Regions from separate parts of the Agarivorans sp. QJM3NY_33 genome, predicted to be linked through region 2. Evidence: predicted binding sites of a transcription regulator. Region 2 holds the regulator's gene; each other region holds the start of a gene.
The links. The regulator sigma-54, encoded in region 2, starts transcription at its own class of promoters, with help from an activator protein. The targets are predictions, from matches to a motif close to GTTGGCACGNNNNTNGNNT.
Positions count from the first base shown of each region.

Region 1: the regulator sigma-54 is predicted to act here: its motif matches at 3,632-3,650, upstream of ACRRSY_RS21075 (choice-of-anchor A family protein).
Region 3: the regulator sigma-54 is predicted to act here: its motif matches at 4,095-4,113, upstream of xdp1 (exosortase-dependent surface protein XDP1).

Region 1 is NZ_CP194039.2:4,649,994-4,655,690, forward strand. Features, by position in the region: gene ACRRSY_RS21060 (ADP-ribosylglycohydrolase family protein) at 1-627, shown strand, start outside; gene ACRRSY_RS21065 (NAD(+)--dinitrogen-reductase ADP-D-ribosyltransferase) at 624-1,454, shown strand; gene ACRRSY_RS21070 (GNAT family N-acetyltransferase) at 1,526-2,035, shown strand; gene ACRRSY_RS21075 (choice-of-anchor A family protein) at 2,573-3,529, opposite strand; gene ACRRSY_RS21080 (GNAT family N-acetyltransferase) at 3,801-4,559, opposite strand; gene ACRRSY_RS21085 (phosphate/phosphite/phosphonate ABC transporter substrate-binding protein) at 4,860-5,696, shown strand; gene ACRRSY_RS21090 (diguanylate cyclase domain-containing protein) at 5,697-5,697, shown strand, end outside.
Region 2 is NZ_CP194039.2:4,227,978-4,233,674, reverse strand. Features, by position in the region: gene rapZ (RNase adapter RapZ) at 1-72, opposite strand, end outside; gene ptsN (PTS IIA-like nitrogen regulatory protein PtsN) at 99-542, opposite strand; gene hpf (ribosome hibernation promoting factor) at 551-838, opposite strand; gene ACRRSY_RS18975 (RNA polymerase factor sigma-54) at 865-2,370, opposite strand; gene lptB (LPS export ABC transporter ATP-binding protein) at 2,422-3,147, opposite strand; gene lptA (lipopolysaccharide transport periplasmic protein LptA) at 3,144-3,689, opposite strand; gene lptC (LPS export ABC transporter periplasmic protein LptC) at 3,652-4,209, opposite strand; gene kdsC (3-deoxy-manno-octulosonate-8-phosphatase KdsC) at 4,206-4,757, opposite strand; gene ACRRSY_RS18950 (KpsF/GutQ family sugar-phosphate isomerase) at 4,757-5,697, opposite strand, start outside.
Region 3 is NZ_CP194039.2:3,475,681-3,481,377, forward strand. Features, by position in the region: gene prsT (XrtA/PEP-CTERM system TPR-repeat protein PrsT) at 334-3,147, opposite strand; gene xdp1 (exosortase-dependent surface protein XDP1) at 3,283-4,038, opposite strand; gene ACRRSY_RS15715 (ferredoxin--NADP reductase) at 4,284-5,021, opposite strand; gene ACRRSY_RS15720 (lipocalin family protein) at 5,127-5,651, opposite strand; gene ACRRSY_RS15725 (sulfite exporter TauE/SafE family protein) at 5,667-5,697, opposite strand, start outside.

The sequences.
Region 1 (5,697 bases), 420 kb from region 2:
ACGGTCTCCTCCGCCCTGCGCCGTTATCAAAAAACCGGCCAAGTCTTTGCTGGCTCCAAGGCACGCTGGAGCTCTGGCAATGGTTCGATCATGCGCCTAGCGCCGATCCCGATTTTTTACCAGCAACAGCCACTTGCAGCGGTTCATTATGGCGGCGAAAGCTCACGCACCACTCATGCCTCACCGCTATGCATCGATGCCTGTCGCTATTTATCGCTGCTATTACTGAGCTTGATTGAAGGTGGCGACAAACAGAGTTTTCATCACATCGCCTACACCCCACAAAGCGATGAAATAAGCCGCATCAAGGCGGGTGAGTTTCTCGAAAAACCTTACGCTGCGCTCACCGGCAGTGGCTATGTGATTGAGAGCCTCGAATCGGCACTGTGGTGTTTTATCAATAGTGACGATTTTGAATCCTGCGTGCTGGCGGCGGCCAACTTGGGCAACGATGCCGATACCACCGCCGCCATTGCCGGTCAGTTAGCTGGGGCTTATTACGGCCATCAAAATATTCGTCAGGACTGGCGGCAGGCCTTGCATCAACACCAACAGATTGCCAGCTTGGCCGATGGGCTGTTCGCGGCTTCACAAAACCAGCCAGAACACGTCATCGCAGCCCGATGAATTCGCAGCTCTACAGCCCCAGCGCCAGCGAAACGCAGTTATTGCAGCAGATCTGCCTGCCGCTGAATCATTGCAATCTGCCTTCCTGGTTACTGGCCAGTTTGGCCTATCAGCAACAGCCGATCCCCTTGCAACTGGATTTAATTAGCACCTGGTATCCAAAATTATTTACGGGTGTAAAGCGGGCCGAAACTGCCGAACAACGCGCCGCACAGTTTAAAGACTTTATGAATTTTCGCTTTAACTTAGCGCAGGGGCGCAGCCAAGCAAACCCAAACCACCAACCTCCGCCGCGGCCGAAGGTCAACTATCGACGGCTATTGCTGGGGTGGTTATTTGACTCCGATAATCAACAGGGGGCGGCGTGGCGCAGCTGGGTGGAGTCACGCTTTGGCCTGCTCACTTGTTTTCACCATGAAACGCTGGCCGATCCGGACGGCCCGGCCTATTTGCGCTTTCGCCAACAGTGTAGCCAAGCGACCTACAATACCAATGAACTCTATGACCAGTTGGATCTACTCTACTGCTTTTGCCAACAGGAGCTGCGGCTGCGTCACCCCAATGGCGAGCACCTCAGCCTCTATCGAGGTTGCACCGCCTTGCCGGAATATAACCTCGAAGGACGAGCGGTAAAACTGTTCAATAACCTCAGCTCCTTCACCGCCGATCCCGAGGCGGCATTACGCTTCGGCTCAAAAGTGTTTGCGGTGCAGGTGCCTTTGAGCAAAATCGTCTGTTTCGAGTCGCTACTGCCCCGCAGCCTGCAAGGCGAGCAAGAATTCATGGTCTTGGGTGGCTTATATCGCGTCGAACCTTTCAAGTTTTAAAGACCAGCAGTTGACAGAATATCAATGAGTGATGCACGTTGGTCTAAGTATATTGCTATTTGGAGCATTCAATGATTAAAACCAAACAATTAAAACTAAGAAAACCCGATACAAACGACATCGACATTATTGCAGAGATTTTATCTTGTCCGCTGCAAACTAAATATCTTCCTCACGAAAAACCATATTCAACACAACAACAACGCAGTTATCTAGAAAATCGAATACAGCATTGGCAAGAGCATCAATTTGGAACCTTTATTATTGAACTTACCCATCAAGCCTCTAAAAAAATCGGCTTTATCGGCTTTGAATATGCACCGAACCCAGCGTTTATCGATATCCGAATGGGCCTGGTCCATGCCTGCGGGGGTTATGGTTATGCGACTGAATCGGCACATGCAGTCCTAAAATGGGCTTTTAATCAAAACATAGCCAATGCGCTCTATGGGGTTGCTGTACAAGAAAATATTGCCTCCCAACGCGTGCTTACAAAGATCGGAATGAAACCCGTGCAAGACGTAGATCTATACCATCGACCGGGTCTGATCAACTTTGTCATTGAGTCGCCAAAGTCATAACACCATCATCAAATCCACCTGAAATGAACTCACAGAGGACCCAGACAAGCATGCAAATAGTCACCGCAGAAAAACAAGAAAAGGAACAAAATATTCAGCGCCACACTCTCAAATTGATAATTCGGTAAAATATGAGTCAACGCCTCCGAACAGAGCAGATTTTGTATTAACTAGAGATGAGAAACAGCAATTCCCATCCAATGAAGCAAAGCTCTCTGACCGCGAGGCCATAATCTACATTCATAAACTGATTCAATATAATTGCTTGTTAACGACACTTCGAGGCAGCAACTAAGCATTTGTTTTTAATCCGAATATTACTAGTGTTGAGCGCTAACAGGTGAATCACATTATCAATACTCAAATTTGCAAAATAGCAAATGATAAACACAACCATTGGGCCATCTGAAGGCGTTTAATACTCGCCTCAAAAAGTGCGGCCAGTCCACCGCCAAACCGTTCGAAATGGCACTAAAAAAGCCCCATGCAAGGCATGGGGCTGTTCACAGGCGCACAGGAAAATAGCTAAAGCTGATTTTAGATGCAATTACGGCGGCGCGATAACACCACAAAGCCTAAGCCAAGGGCAAATAAAATAGAACTCGAACCTTCACTCACCGTCGCAGGAATTTGCGGCTCTTGCCAGTTAAAGCCGGTATTGTGGAATTCTCTGGCACCGGTGAAACTCTCTGCCGCAACACTGCCATCAAACACTGCACCACCAACCAAATCGGCATCCATTGCCAATACCGCGCCGACAAAGGCGATACTGTTAAAATCGATAGTTTCTGCTTCGTAGAAGTTCCACAAAATATTCGCCGCGCCAATGTTCAGGCCATCATCTAAGATCCCAAAACCGCTGGTAAGGTTGACCCCTCCGGCTACCGATACCGCAGAGCCGGCTACGTTAATAACCACCGTTTTAGCCGAGCCAGCCGCTAATGACAAAGAGTTATTTTGGGCAAACACCTCACTGAAGTTGACATTAAATACCGCCATATCATCGCTACCACTATAAGACAAGTGACTAGCGCTAAAGCTACCATTTGCAGTTAAACCGGAAAAATATGCGGAATCGGCACGTAGTTGCGACTCAAGACCAGCCATATTACTGGCCATGGCAGCTTGCTCGCCTGCCGTCACTTTTTGCACACTGGAGCCGCCACCATTTAGGTTTACGTTGCTCACATTTAAGTTGCCACCGTAAGTCAGGCTGCCAGCATTCAGGTTAATATTCGAAGCATTGATATTGCCTGCAACTGTAACCGTATCTTCAAAAGGGACGGTGGTTTCACGAATCGCAAAAGTTGGCGATTGCCCAGCGGCATTTAAGTCACCACCAATAATGGTTCGTCCTTCGACTTCTCCACCTTGGTAGTTATAGTCACCAGTGAGGATTAAATTGTAATCACTTAAAGGCGTTGCTTGGCTAGCAGCTGAGTACAATAAGGCAACACCGATCACTGCTGCTTGGCCAAATTTTTCATAAAACATATAACTTTTCCTGATACTGCTAAGTCGCCTAAATTTATTCTATGTTTTCAAAGTGAAACCGTGATAAGCGATGGTTTCTCGACCGCTCAGTCTGCGCATCAAAAGCAAAAATTAAGCCAACAAGTAAATAACCATTTAATTCAATGCCTTACGAATAAGTAAATAAAACTGTACATGAGGAATGATGCAAATGTGTAAAAAAACTCGACAACTGCTCAATATTAGCATTTCAGCAACAAGCTTTAGATTCGCCTCATCATACGATACGAGCTTAAGCTTGAATGAATTTGTCAAACCGACTATCCATACATGCACTAATATCTGTCGTCACAAACCGACCGTTGTAAAACAAACTAAAGATGGTTGCCGGAGAAGGGCAGTTTTGCGCCTGCTGACAAGTATCAAGCTTAATAACGGTCAATGGAATATGACGTTTTTTACAACTTTCTCTTAAAGATTGAGTCGCATGATATTCAGCAAAAGGGCAGCGATTAGAAAAATAGACGACACAGCCTTGCGGTACAAGCCCCGGGCTTTTAAGCTGAGCAGCGAAGCTAGGGAGTACCAGCTCCTCGTCGAAGGCTAAACAGAGTAAAACGAAGCCATCCGCAGTTTCATCGCTCACCACAAAACCCTGTTTAATTAACCATTTGCTATCGCTCATAAAATGATTTTTGTTGCGACCCGCCACCGCAACTAAACCTAGTTTGGCCTGCTGCTTGGCATCTTCAATCGCTTGGTTTAAAAGATATAGACCATGCCCATGGCCTTTATATTTTCCCGACACCCAAAAACAACCAAGCGCCAAGTAATTAGGCGCCACGATCGGCAACCATGCGGTTTCGGCAGGACCATATTCAATAAACACCTTTGCCCGTTGATTGAGGCGTTTGAATACATAGCCTTGCTCAAATTGTTGGGTTAACCAGTCTTTTTTTGCCTGATAACTTTGTTGACACTTTTTATCCGAAAATGCACAGCAGATATGCTCAGTTGCAATATTCGACGGACTTAAACTGATGTATTCCACTTTTCAACTCCTTGCTCCTTAACCTTCATCCATTAACTCCAATCAAGCGCTTGGTTCGCCAATAAATAAAATAAAGACCACTTTCTACACAAACGCCACTTTCATGCGCCTTAAAACCACACATGATAATGGTACTCACTCATAACAAGCGTTTATAAGTTGAGCCATGCAAGAAGCCACGATCTTGTTTGCCAAAAGTGACATACTCACCAGAAATAACCAGAAATCTCGATGACACGACTCATTGTGACTATATTGTAAAATAAGCTGATAATGCCCCCCAATTAAAGTAGGTGCCCGATGAAGCAACTGACTGCCCTTATTTTATTTATTTTAAGTACGACCAGTACCACTGGTTACACAGCGCAAACAGAGCGAGTTTACTCTGTGGGGATTGTGCCTCAATTTGAAACCAATAAACTGCATCAAATTTGGCATCCAATACTGCTGCAGCTAACCGCTAAAACAGGCTACAAATTTAAATTGTTGGGCTCCACCTCTATCCCTGATTTCGAGCAAGACTTGGCCGCTGCCAAATACGACTTCGCTTACATGAATCCTTACCACCTGCTGATTGCCAATCAGCAAGCTGGTTATCTTCCTTTAGTTCGCGATCATGGCCGTAAGCTTTATGGCGTATTAGTTGTAAAAAAAGACAGCAATATCACAAGCCCTACACAACTAGATGGCAAGACCTTGGTTTTTCCGTCGCCTAATGCACTGGGCGCATCGCTACTGATGCGACAAGAACTGAAAGACCAATATGACCTCAACTTTAACGCTCGCTATGTCAAAACTCACGACTCTGTTTACCTCAATGTATTATTAGATGAAGCAGACGCAGGCGGTGGAGTGCAAAAAACCCTGAATCGCCAAAAGAAACAATATAAAGAACTACTAAACATCATTCACAGCACCGCAAAAGTAGCGCCTCACCCCTTTACTGCACGACCTCAAGTTCCAATTGAAGTAAGAGAGCGAGTACGTGATGCTTTATTAGAGATGGGCAGCTCAAAAAAGGGGCTGTTACTATTATCCAAGATCCCTATTAACAGTATAGGACCGGCAAACCTAGATGATTATTTACCACTCAAAACAATGGACCTTGAACGTTTCTATGTGGCGCCAAATAAATAGA
Region 2 (5,697 bases):
TAAATCTTCTAATACTCGTAGTGCGACCGTTTTACCTGAACCGGAGCGCCCGCTAACGATAATCAGTTCCATGATAACCCCTAATAACGATTAGAGTCTTAGGCTATCATGATCGTGTATAATTCGTCATCACTTTGTGCTGTACGAAGTTGTTTGCATATTTGCTTATCATTAAGTTTTTCAGCAACTTGAGCGAGAGTATTTAGATGTTGTTGACATTGGTCTTCGGGAACCAGTAAGGCAAATATTAAATCAACGGCTTGATTGTCAATGGCGTCAAAGGAAATCGCCGGAGTACAGCGTAATAATACTGCGGTCGCATGGTATTGATTGCCTATTCTACCGTGAGGGATCGCGATGCCTTGGCCAATGCCAGTACTGCCCATGCGTTCACGATTTAATAAACTTTCAAATATACTTTTAGATGTGGTGTCGAGTTGCTTCGCAACTAGTTCACTGATCAATTCCAATGCTCGTTTTTTTGACGAACATTGGACTGCACTTTGGGTGCAGTCCAAGCTTAGTACTTTATCTATTTGCATTACTATGACTAATGTTTGGTGAGTTTTTCTTTATGCTTAATGACTTGGCGATCGAGCTTATCGATGAGGCTATCGATGGCCGCGTACATATCAGCGTGTTCTGAAGTGGCGAATAATTCACCACCATTTAGGTGTATAGTGGCTTCGGCAATCTGATTCAGTTTTTCGACATTGAGAATAACATGGACATTATTAATTTGGTCGAATCGTCGTTGTAGCTTAGTAAACTTAGTGTGGACATATTCTCTCAAAGACTCAGTGATTTCTACGTGGTGTCCAGTAAGGTTAATTTGCATAGATGTCGTCCCCTTTATAGTGGCCTTTAAATAAGGCTCTTACGTTGGTTAGAAGGTGGAATAGCCAATGACTCACGATATTTAGCTATCGTACGCCTAGCCACCTTGATGCCTTGATCTGCCAAAATATCAGCGATTTTACTATCGCTGAGTGGTTTACTGGTATTCTCGGCAGCAACCAGTTTCTTAATTAATGCACGAATGGCTGTTGAGGAGCATTCTCCTCCACCATCGGTAGCCACATGGCTAGAGAAAAAGTATTTGAGTTCGAAGATCCCGCGAGGGGTATGCATGAATTTTTGAGTCGTGACCCTAGAGATCGTGGATTCATGCATTTCAACCGCTTCGGCAACATCATTCAATACCATCGGTTTCATGGCTTCTTCACCATATTCAAAGAAAGCTTGTTGGTGATGCACGATGCAATTAGAGACTTTCAGTAGGGTTTCGTTACGGCTTTCAATACTCTTGATGAACCATTTTGCTTCTTGCAGATGGCTGCGAATAAACTGGGTATCGTTGGCGTTGGTCGAGGTTTTAGTCATCGATGCATAATGTGAATTGATGCGTAGTTTTGGCATCGCGTCAGGATTGAGTTCAACCACCCAGCGACCTTGACGTTTAATCACCGAGACATCGGGAATTACGTATTGGGCTTGATTTGGTTCGACGGCATTACCAGGTCTTGGCTCTAAGGTGTGAATCAGCCGCATCACTTCGCGTAGCTGCTCCTCTTTTAACTTGGTTTTACGGGCCAATAAACGAAAATCTCGATTTGCTAATACGTCAATATGATTCGATACGATGTCTTTCGCTTCATTCAGCCAAGGTGTTTGTTCGCTGAAACGACTTAATTGGATGAGTAAGCATTCCTGTAGAGAGCGGGCAGCAATACCAACTGGATCGAAGTGCTGAATACGTTTAAGTACTGCTTCAATTTCATCTAACTCGACATCTAAATCATTATTTTCAATCGAACGTAGTCCCTCAAGTAATTGCTCACAATCTTGTGTCAGGTAACCTGATTGGTCGACTGCGTCGATGATGGCGAGGGCGATAGCTTGGTCTATTTCACTAAAAGGCGTGAGGCGCATTTGCCAGAGCAAGTGATCTTGTAAGGAGTCAACGGTTTCACCTTGAAACAACATGTCGTTGTCATCACTGCTGCTACCGGATGAAGAGCTGGCAGGAGCCGAGCTCGCGCTGTAAATGTCATCCCAAGTTGAGTCAACCGGAAGATCGTCTGCGACGGTATCTTGACTAATCGCATCGCCAGTTTCCATCTGGCTGCTATCGATCTCCGTTTGGCTATTGTTTGCATCACTATTTTGCTCGCTGGCTGATTTAAATTCAGCCGAGTCTGCGTCATTTGCTTGCGCTTCATCTGCTTCTAGCAGAGGATTACTCTCCAAAGCTTCTTGGATTTCCTGCTGCAGATCCAGCGTCGAAAGCTGGAGTAAGCGTATGGCCTGTTGTAACTGGGGGGTCATGGTTAATTGCTGACCAAGACGCAACTGCAAAGATGCTTTCATTAATTACCGCTGTTCCTTCTTTTTATTATCGCGTTTGAGGACATACTTTAACTATAGCTTGAATTGTTCACCGAGATAAACTCGTTTCACATGCTCATTTTTAAGTATCTCCTCAGGTTTTCCTGAGGCTATCAGTTCGCCTTGGCTAACGATATAGGCGTGCTCACAAACATCTAGTGTTTCTCTTACATTGTGGTCGGTGATCAATACACCCAGACCGCGATCACGAAGATGTTCAATGATTTTTTTTATATCGATAACAGAAATAGGATCCACGCCTGCGAAGGGTTCGTCAAGCAAAATAAACTTAGGTGCGGCAGCTAGAGCGCGGGCAATTTCTACTCGGCGACGTTCACCGCCCGACAGACTCATGCCTAAATTCTTGCGAATATGACCAATATGAAACTCTTCAAGTAAGTCATCGAGCGCGCCCATTTGTTGTTGTTTATCGAGGTCTTTACGTGTTTCTAAGACCGCTAAAATATTCTTTTCTACCGAGAGGCGACGAAAGATAGATGCTTCTTGCGGTAGGTAACCTATGCCTTTGCGAGCCCTGGTATGCATGGCGGTACTTGACAGATCTTCGTTGTCAATTAGGATCCGCCCTTGGTCCCTTGGGACTAAACCAACCACCATATAAAAAGTGGTGGTTTTTCCAGCGCCATTGGGCCCTAATAAACCGACAATTTTTCCAGTTTCAACATTGAGACTCACGTTTTTAACGACCTTGCGCCCCTTGTAACTTTTGGCAAGGTTTTCTGCAATTAAGGTACTCATGGTTGAGGCGTGGCCTTGGGGGCAACTTTGTTGAGTTGTTGGGGTAAGAAAATGGTGGTCACCCGATTGTTTTGGTCGCCCTGAGCAACCATTTCTTGTTTGTTAATGCTGTATTTAATCATTTGACCTTTGACTAAGCTTTCTTCTTGCTTCAGCAGTGCATTGTTAGTAAGCGTAAGCGTTTGAGTCTTCAAATCGTAACGCACTTCGTTCGCCTCTGCTTCAATGGGCTTACCATTATCTAAGAGCTGATAGAAGGTGGCTGGTTTGCCTTTTGCTATCATCACTTCGCTGCCTTTTTGCTCACTTCCGATAACGCTCAGTTCTTCGGCGCGCATTTTTATCGAGCCTTGAGTCACGACGACATTACTATAAAAAGTGACGCGATTTTCTTTGATATTAACCTGTTGACGGTCGGCATCGACGACAATTTGTTTATTGAAGTCGTCTTCAAGCGCTTGAGCCCCCCAACTGATGAGTAACAGGCTTGCTAAAAAGGCTAATTTATTCTTGTGGATTGTGGTAAACCGCTTCGATATCATTTAATAAAGTCACTATTTCATTGGCTAAATCACCGTTCATTCCGCGTCCATATAATTCGTAGGATGGGCCATAAACGGTAACGAGTTTATCACTATGCATGGTTTCGTTTTGCAGGTCGATTTCCAAGCTGTCTGTAATTAAGTCACGAACGTATTTGCTGCGACTCAAGTTTTTAATTACTACATTGTCATTTAACATGACCGTGTGTTGCTGCTGTACTGTAGCTTGATCGGCCACGATTTGCCATACAGGTTGTTTGGGATCGGGATATACCAAGATTTTTGGTTGGCTGAAAGTGGTGTGCTTGAGTTGCTCAAAATACGCCATCTGTTCGGCATAAATACGATAGCGGGGCCTTCCCTGTTCGCCAAAACTAACACTGTATAGCTGTTCGGCAATAAAATTGGGTTTATTGATTTCGCGAGTTTCGGTCAGTTGTTGGGTATCTGACGGGCTGAGCTGCCAAAGCACCAAAGCCACCATAAATAAAACCGCAAAAAACCAAGTGGGTTTATTCATATACTCATGCCCTGAGCATTTTGTAGCTGTCCTTGTGCCTGAAGAATTAAATCGCATAATTCCCGCACTGCACCATAACCCCCAGCGGTTTTAGTCACTAATTTGGCAGCTTGTTTACATAATGGATGGGCGTCATATACAGCAACCCCTAAGGCACAGGCATTCATGACTGGAACATCGACCACGTCATCGCCGATATAGGCACAGTATTCGGGGCTTAAGCTTAGCTTTTGTTGTAATTGTCGATAGGCTTGCATTTTATCTTGCTGGCCCTGAAATATATGCTGCACACCTAAAGCTTGCATGCGGGTGCTGACTAAATTTGATTGGCGGCCGGTAATAATCGCAACCTCAATACCTGCATTGAGTAATGCTTTAATACCAAAGCCATCATGGGTGTGAAAGGCCTTTAATTCTTCGCCATCATTACCGAGGTAGATCCGACCATCGGAGAATACGCCATCGACATCACAAATGAGCAATTTTATATTTCTGGCTAAACTGTAGTTTTGCTGGGTGACCGCACCGTAGGGCGTTTCAACACTCACTAATAGACTCCTGCTTGCAGTAAGGTGTGCATATTAAAAGCGCCAATTACGGTTTGTTGATGGAGCACAAATAGACCGTTAATTGAGTCTTTCTTCATCAGTTTAAGCGCATCAAAGGCTAACCAATCATCTTCTATTACTTTAGGGTTGTGTGTCATCACTTGACCAATTGGCGTTTCATGAATATCGATACGCTGATCTAGGATCCTGCGTAAATCTCCATCGGTAAAAATTCCGACTAAATGTTGCTGCTGATTGACGACGCCAACCATACCTAAACCTTTGGCGGTAATTTCAAATAGTGCTTCTCGAATAGTTTGTTCGACTACAACTAAAGGAATTTGTTCCCCGCTGAGCATAATGTCGTGAACACTCAATAGCAGTTTTTTGCCTAAACTGCCACCCGGATGAGATAGTGCAAAATCATCGGCAGTGAAGCCTCGAGCTTGGAGTAGCGCCACGGCTAAAGCATCTCCCATGACGAGCGTAGCGGTAGAGCTAGCGGTTGGCGCTAAGCCGAGAGGGCACGCTTCACGGGGAACGGCAACACACAGGTGGTAGTCGGCCAATTTTGCCATACTTGAGAGAGGGTTACTGGTGAGTGCAATTGAGCGTACACCGATACGGTTGAACACCGGGTATAAGGAGAGGATCTCTTCTGACTCTCCAGAATTTGAGAGCGCAATAACAATATCATCGGCGGATATCATGCCCAAATCACCATGACAGGCTTCGCCAGGGTGCACAAAAAAAGCTGGGGTCCCGGTCGACGCTAAAGTCGCGGCTATTTTATTGGCAATATGACCCGACTTCCCCATCCCGGTAAGGATGACCTTACCTTTACCCGCTAAGATTAACTCACAGGCTGCACTAAAATCTTGGTTTAAGTATTGGTGCAGATTTTCGATGCCCAAAGCTTCGATTTCTAAAACCTGTTTAG
Region 3 (5,697 bases), 750 kb from region 2:
TGCTTATTGGGACTTGCTAAGCCTTTTCCCGTTTAATTTCGAAGAGTAAATGGCATAGCACAACGGTTTTTCTTGTTATCAAAAACCCGTAGACAAGCGAAAAATCTACTTTTGCGAAGTAAAGCTGAAAAACTTACAGCGTCTTCAACAGGCAGATCCCGCGCAACAGGCTGCATATTCGACAGCGCCAAGAATGTACTAAATAGTGCGATTAATGGCCCCACTCGCATGGCGAATATTCACTGTTACGGCAAAGGAGCAGCAATAAAAAATCCGAGAGGGTATCATCTCTCGGATCATGAGTATAAGACGCTCCCAGATGACTTTTGTTTATTAGGCTTTATTCTTTTCTAAATCGCTGAGCAATTGTTTTGCGTCTTCATATTCCGCAAAATTTTGCGCAATAGCCAAAGCCGCTTTCAATTCAATTTTGGCCTCTGTGACACGACCTAGCTTGGCTAAAACATAGGCAAGGTGATAACGAATCGTTGGATCCGAGGAATCGGTGGTATAAGCTTCCCGCAAATACAACAAGGCTTGGTCGAAGTGACTTCGCTGGGCTTCTATCCAACCAATTGTATCCAGCGTCGCTGAACTTTTACTACCTTGTTGAAGGCTAATTTCGATCAAAGCAAAAGCCTTATCTAAATCACTCTTCGCATAAATATTAGCCAAGTTATTAATTAAACTAGGCTCATCTTTTAGGCTTGGGAATTTACGCAAGGCTTCATAGTGCGATTGGGCCTTGGCATAATTTTTTTGCCGCATATAAGTATCGGCTAACAAGCGGCGATGCCAAGCCATTTGCGAACTGTTATCAAGTAAACCTTCAAACTGTTCAGTGAACTCATCAACTGCTATATTTTGTTGCGCCAGTTGATATAGATGAATTGCAGCACCTCGATTAAATTTATTTAGAGTCAAGGCTTGGCTATAAGCTTTCTGGGCTGCCAAGGGATCATCTTTAGCGAGAAATATGCCACCTTGCAAAGCATATAATTCGCTGCTTTCACCAAATTGTTCTGTCAATTGGCTCACCACAACTTCAGCACTGGCGATGTTTGCTTGAGCCAAGTCGATTTGCCCTTGCATGAGCAAGGTTGACATATCTTCTGGGGCTAAAGCGCGGGCTTTTGCCAAGCTCGCTTTCGCCCCATCAAGATCCTTCGCTCTTACTTGCAAGCTTGCAAGCAACTTCAGTTTAGGGGCTTGTTCCTTCCATAAACTATCTAACAAACCTAAAGGGTAGGCTGTATCTTGATAGCGCTCTAATTGTATCAATATCTCGGCATAACGAGTCAGGTAAGCCTCATTTAGAATATATTCTCTATTCAACTTTTCCACTAAAGTTAAGGCTAAGGGCCATTGTTGAGTTTGCATATAAATATCTAATTTCAACTCTTTCGCTACACGATTATCCGGCTCATATATCAATACTTTATCTAGCTGAGCTGTCGCATCAGCATAGGCTTGTTGTTGGAAGTAAATACGGGCGACAACTAAGTGACTCGGTGAATGCTGAGGTTCAATTTTTAGAATTTGTTGAAAGATGGTCAAGGCTTGGTCAAGATCATTATTCGTTTGAAAAATCAGCGCCTTATTAAACATTGCACTGATATTTTCTGGACTTTTCGCTAATACTTTATTTAGATATTGAAGAGCTAAATCAGCTTGATTCATCTTAATATAATAGGCGGCAATCAAATTTTGGGCCTGAGTCGTATTCACCTTACGTTTAATCAGGCTATCGATGCTTAGTTTCGCCGCATCTATATCATCAATTTCTAAAGCCAACTCTCCTTTGAGTTGCAACCATTTTAAAGGCGATTGATCATCACTATAAGGCAAAGACGTGAGCTGCAAAAATGCTTGTTGAGGCTCCCCACTCGCGCGTAATAACTCAGCTTCTAAAATACCAATATAATTAGATTTACTATGGTACGCCCGCATCTGTTCAAAAGCTTGTTGCGCCGCCCGAATTCGCCCGGATTCAATATACAAATAGACCAACTGTGCTGATAAACCCAGATCGGGAAGAATGTATTCGAAATTATCTTGTAGCAATAATTGCAACTTATAAGCCTGATCTGAGCGAAGGTAAACCTTGGCCAACATTCGAGTCGCCCCTAAGTCACTCGGTTTTGCCTTTAAATACTGACTCAAATACTGTTGCGCTTTTTCATCATTCTGGCGAATAAACTCCGATGCGCCTTGAATAAACAGCAGCATACTGGGGTCAGTTAACTCACTCCCTTCCGCTGCAGAAATTTTCTGGGATAACTCGGCCAGGCTTTGCTCTGCAAGCTCAAATTCGTCTTGCTTCGCGAGTAAGGTCGCATTGATCAGAATGGCAGTCGGATCATTGGGGGTTTGTTTTTGAATACGCTGTAGGTAATGCTTAGCTTGCTCAAGACGATTCAACTTAAGATTGGTCATCACCAAACTACGCAATATCTTAGGATCCTCTGGATCAATGGAAATAGCATGTTCATAACTCACCAAAGCTTGCTCGAGCATGCCTTGAGCCGCGACCAGATCACCCTTCAACTTCCAAGTTCGTTCATTATTATTGTTAATTGCTAAGGAGTGAGTGACTAATTTATCCGCTAAAAGGTATTCCTTTTGAGCTAAATAAAGGGTTGCCAGCGTATTGATTGCACTCGATTGATTCGGCGCCAACTGCAGTGCTTGTTCAAATTCTAACTTCGCGAGCTCAACTTGTGATTTGCGTAAATAGATGCGTCCACGTAATAGCTTCCATTCAAATTGACTATTTTTTGAAAACTCAGCAGAACGTTGCTCTAGCGCCAACACAGCGTCAACTTTCCCTTGCAGCAATAGCACGTTACCGAGCAAGGGGAGAACCAGATTAATATCCGCACCTAGAGATAAAGCTTCTTCTAACTGCTCCTCTGCTGCAGCTAAGTTATTTGCATTAAAATACACTTTAGCTAATAACAATTTAGAAGAGAGATGTTGTGGATTTGCTTTTAAGGCATTTTTCAAATGAATGAAGGCTTCATTCTCGTCACCTAATTGATAAGCCTTAACTGCCAGTTCATAGTTATTGGTTTGTTCGTCGGCAAAGGTAACGTTTCCCATTAACAGCAGCGTGAGAGCAATAATCGTTTTATTCATTCTTAACATGCATTTCCTTTACTTCGCGTGAACAATCAATTGATTCAACAAGCAGTATCTAATGAACAAGCAGCAAAAAAAAGACAAAAAAATACGAAATACAGCGTATTTCGTATTTTTAAACTAAAAAGGAGTTCAGTTAAATTATGCTTGGCGCTTGTTCTTACGTAAAGCAAGTCCAAATAGACCCATGGCTAACAACATCACCGTGCCAGGTTCAGGAACACTGGTTGCTGGTTGTAAAGGATCTTCACCTGGAGTCGCCTTAGCCCCCGCTAATTTAAAGGCATCGTTGTTATCAGACCAACCTAAGCTTCCAAATATCGGATTGTATGCCCCAATCAACCAGTATTTAGAGCTAGCACTGGAATCAATGGCCTGATAGGCAAATTCATCTGCATCCGCAACTTCCGCTTCGGTGGTCCAACCCAAGCCAGCCAAATCGTCCCAAGTTTGGCCATATAAAACTGGCGTATCACTACCGGAATAGGCGAGAACGCTCACATCGGCACTACTTGATGAACTATAACCGTAGTCTTCATAGGCCCAACCAAGCGTAAAACCAGACAGGTTAACTGACTGATCAAAGCTTAATAGCACCATGTCATGGTCATTACCAAAGCTGTCGATAGCATGGCTCGGTGACCCAGAGCGTTCGTCCTGATTTTTAGACATCAGGCCCCAATAATCGCTATAACTCAATCGAGTATTCGCTAAGGTTTCATCTTCGCGACGAGTCCCGGTATCGGACCAACCTTGAACACTCAAACCATCTAAATCTAGCGTATTGCCATAATTTGTTCCGGACAGAGTTCCATCATCGAAATCCCACACTTGCTCTGCAGCAACAGCCGACAAAGATAAAGCACAACTTGCTACTAACAAAATATGTTTAAACACAACGCCTCCCAACTAGCATCCTGCTATTAAAATTTAATCTTTTACTGCCTCATACAAAGCAAATTTCAAGCCAACTATAATTAATCTATTTAAACAATAACTTACAAACCAAACCTGATATTTTAAACGCTAAGTGTAAAAAAAGCTGACAAATGATTCCTTTGCTTTACATGCCGCAAAACTGAATGCAGCTGTAAACGCAGTGTAATTTTCAAGCGATTCTATCACAATAAAGTCAATCCACACTACCAATAGCGCTCTACGGTGATCTGTCCGGGCTTCCTGCGCAGGTTTTTAATCAAAGCTTTATGCTCTAGCTCTCGCTGTGCATCCGCGATCATCTCAGGATTTCCACAGATGATCACTTGCGAATTGTCTACCTTAAACTCTAAACCAACGGCGCGCTCCAGAGCCCCATTGGCGATCGCCAAAGGAATACGACTCTTGAGTGCATCAGGATAAACTTCGCGAGTCACCATTGCTTGAAAAATAAATTGCTCTGCATATTGAGCTTTATATTTATCAATCAACGGTTGATAGGCGATATCTTGAGCGTAACTGACGGCATAAACTAATACAATTTTTTCAAAGCGCTGCCATACCGCAGCAGTTTCTAACATTGAAAAATATGGACCAATCCCCGTCCCACTGCCGAGCAGCCATAGATGCTTCCCCTCAGGGACTTCATCTAAAACCATAAAGCCTGAGGCTCTGCTGGATACTTCGATACAATCGCCAAGCTGCAGGGAATGTAGATTGGGCGACAATAAACCTTGCTCAACTTTAATGGCTAAAACCTCTAAATAATCACTGTCAGGAGGATTCACCAAAGAATAAGCTCGAGCGATACGTTTTCCATCTCGCATTTCCGATAACTTAATGAACTGGCCGGCAGTGAATGGTTCAATATCGGCTTTTATCCGTAAGCTAAATAATTGTTCATTCCAATCAATACGTTGTATAACCAAACCTTTAGTCCACATCATGGTTCCCTCGTGACTAAATCAAAATATGCAACACTGTTATATTGCTCATAAAGCGCATAGCTCTCAGCTCAGGAATAGCACCAAATTTGATTCAACAATGATTTATCGTCGCCGGCGTTGTTCGACAAAAATCAATTGACTGGTATCAAAACCATAGCTTTTGGCTTTCTTTAATAAATCAATTCGAAGCTGAGGAGAGATCTCGGGATGACGCGCCAAAATCCATAAATAATCTCGATTGGGTCCAGCAACCAACGCATATTGATAGTTTTTATCTAATACAAAAACCACATAGGCTCCGTAGAAAGGACCAAAGAAAGAGACTTTTAAATGCGCAACCTTTGGTGAATCGACAAACTTGGCGATGCCCTTCGCCTCAGACCAAGTTTGTTTTTGCTCAGAGAAGCCTTTGTTAAGCACTCTCACTCGGCCATCCCTAGCTAAACTGTAAGTCGCAGTCACTTGGCTTAAGCCTCGCTCAAAGGAATGATCGAGGCGCGCAATTTCGTACCAAGTCCCCAGATAACGAGACAAATCAAAGTTGTCTACAGGCTCTATACCCTCAGGCTTAGCAGTGCAAGCAGACATCAACAGCAGACTAAAGCAAACCAGTAACAAACGATTCATGAGCATGCTTCCAAATTAAAACCAAAGCGCCGCAATACAGCCCACT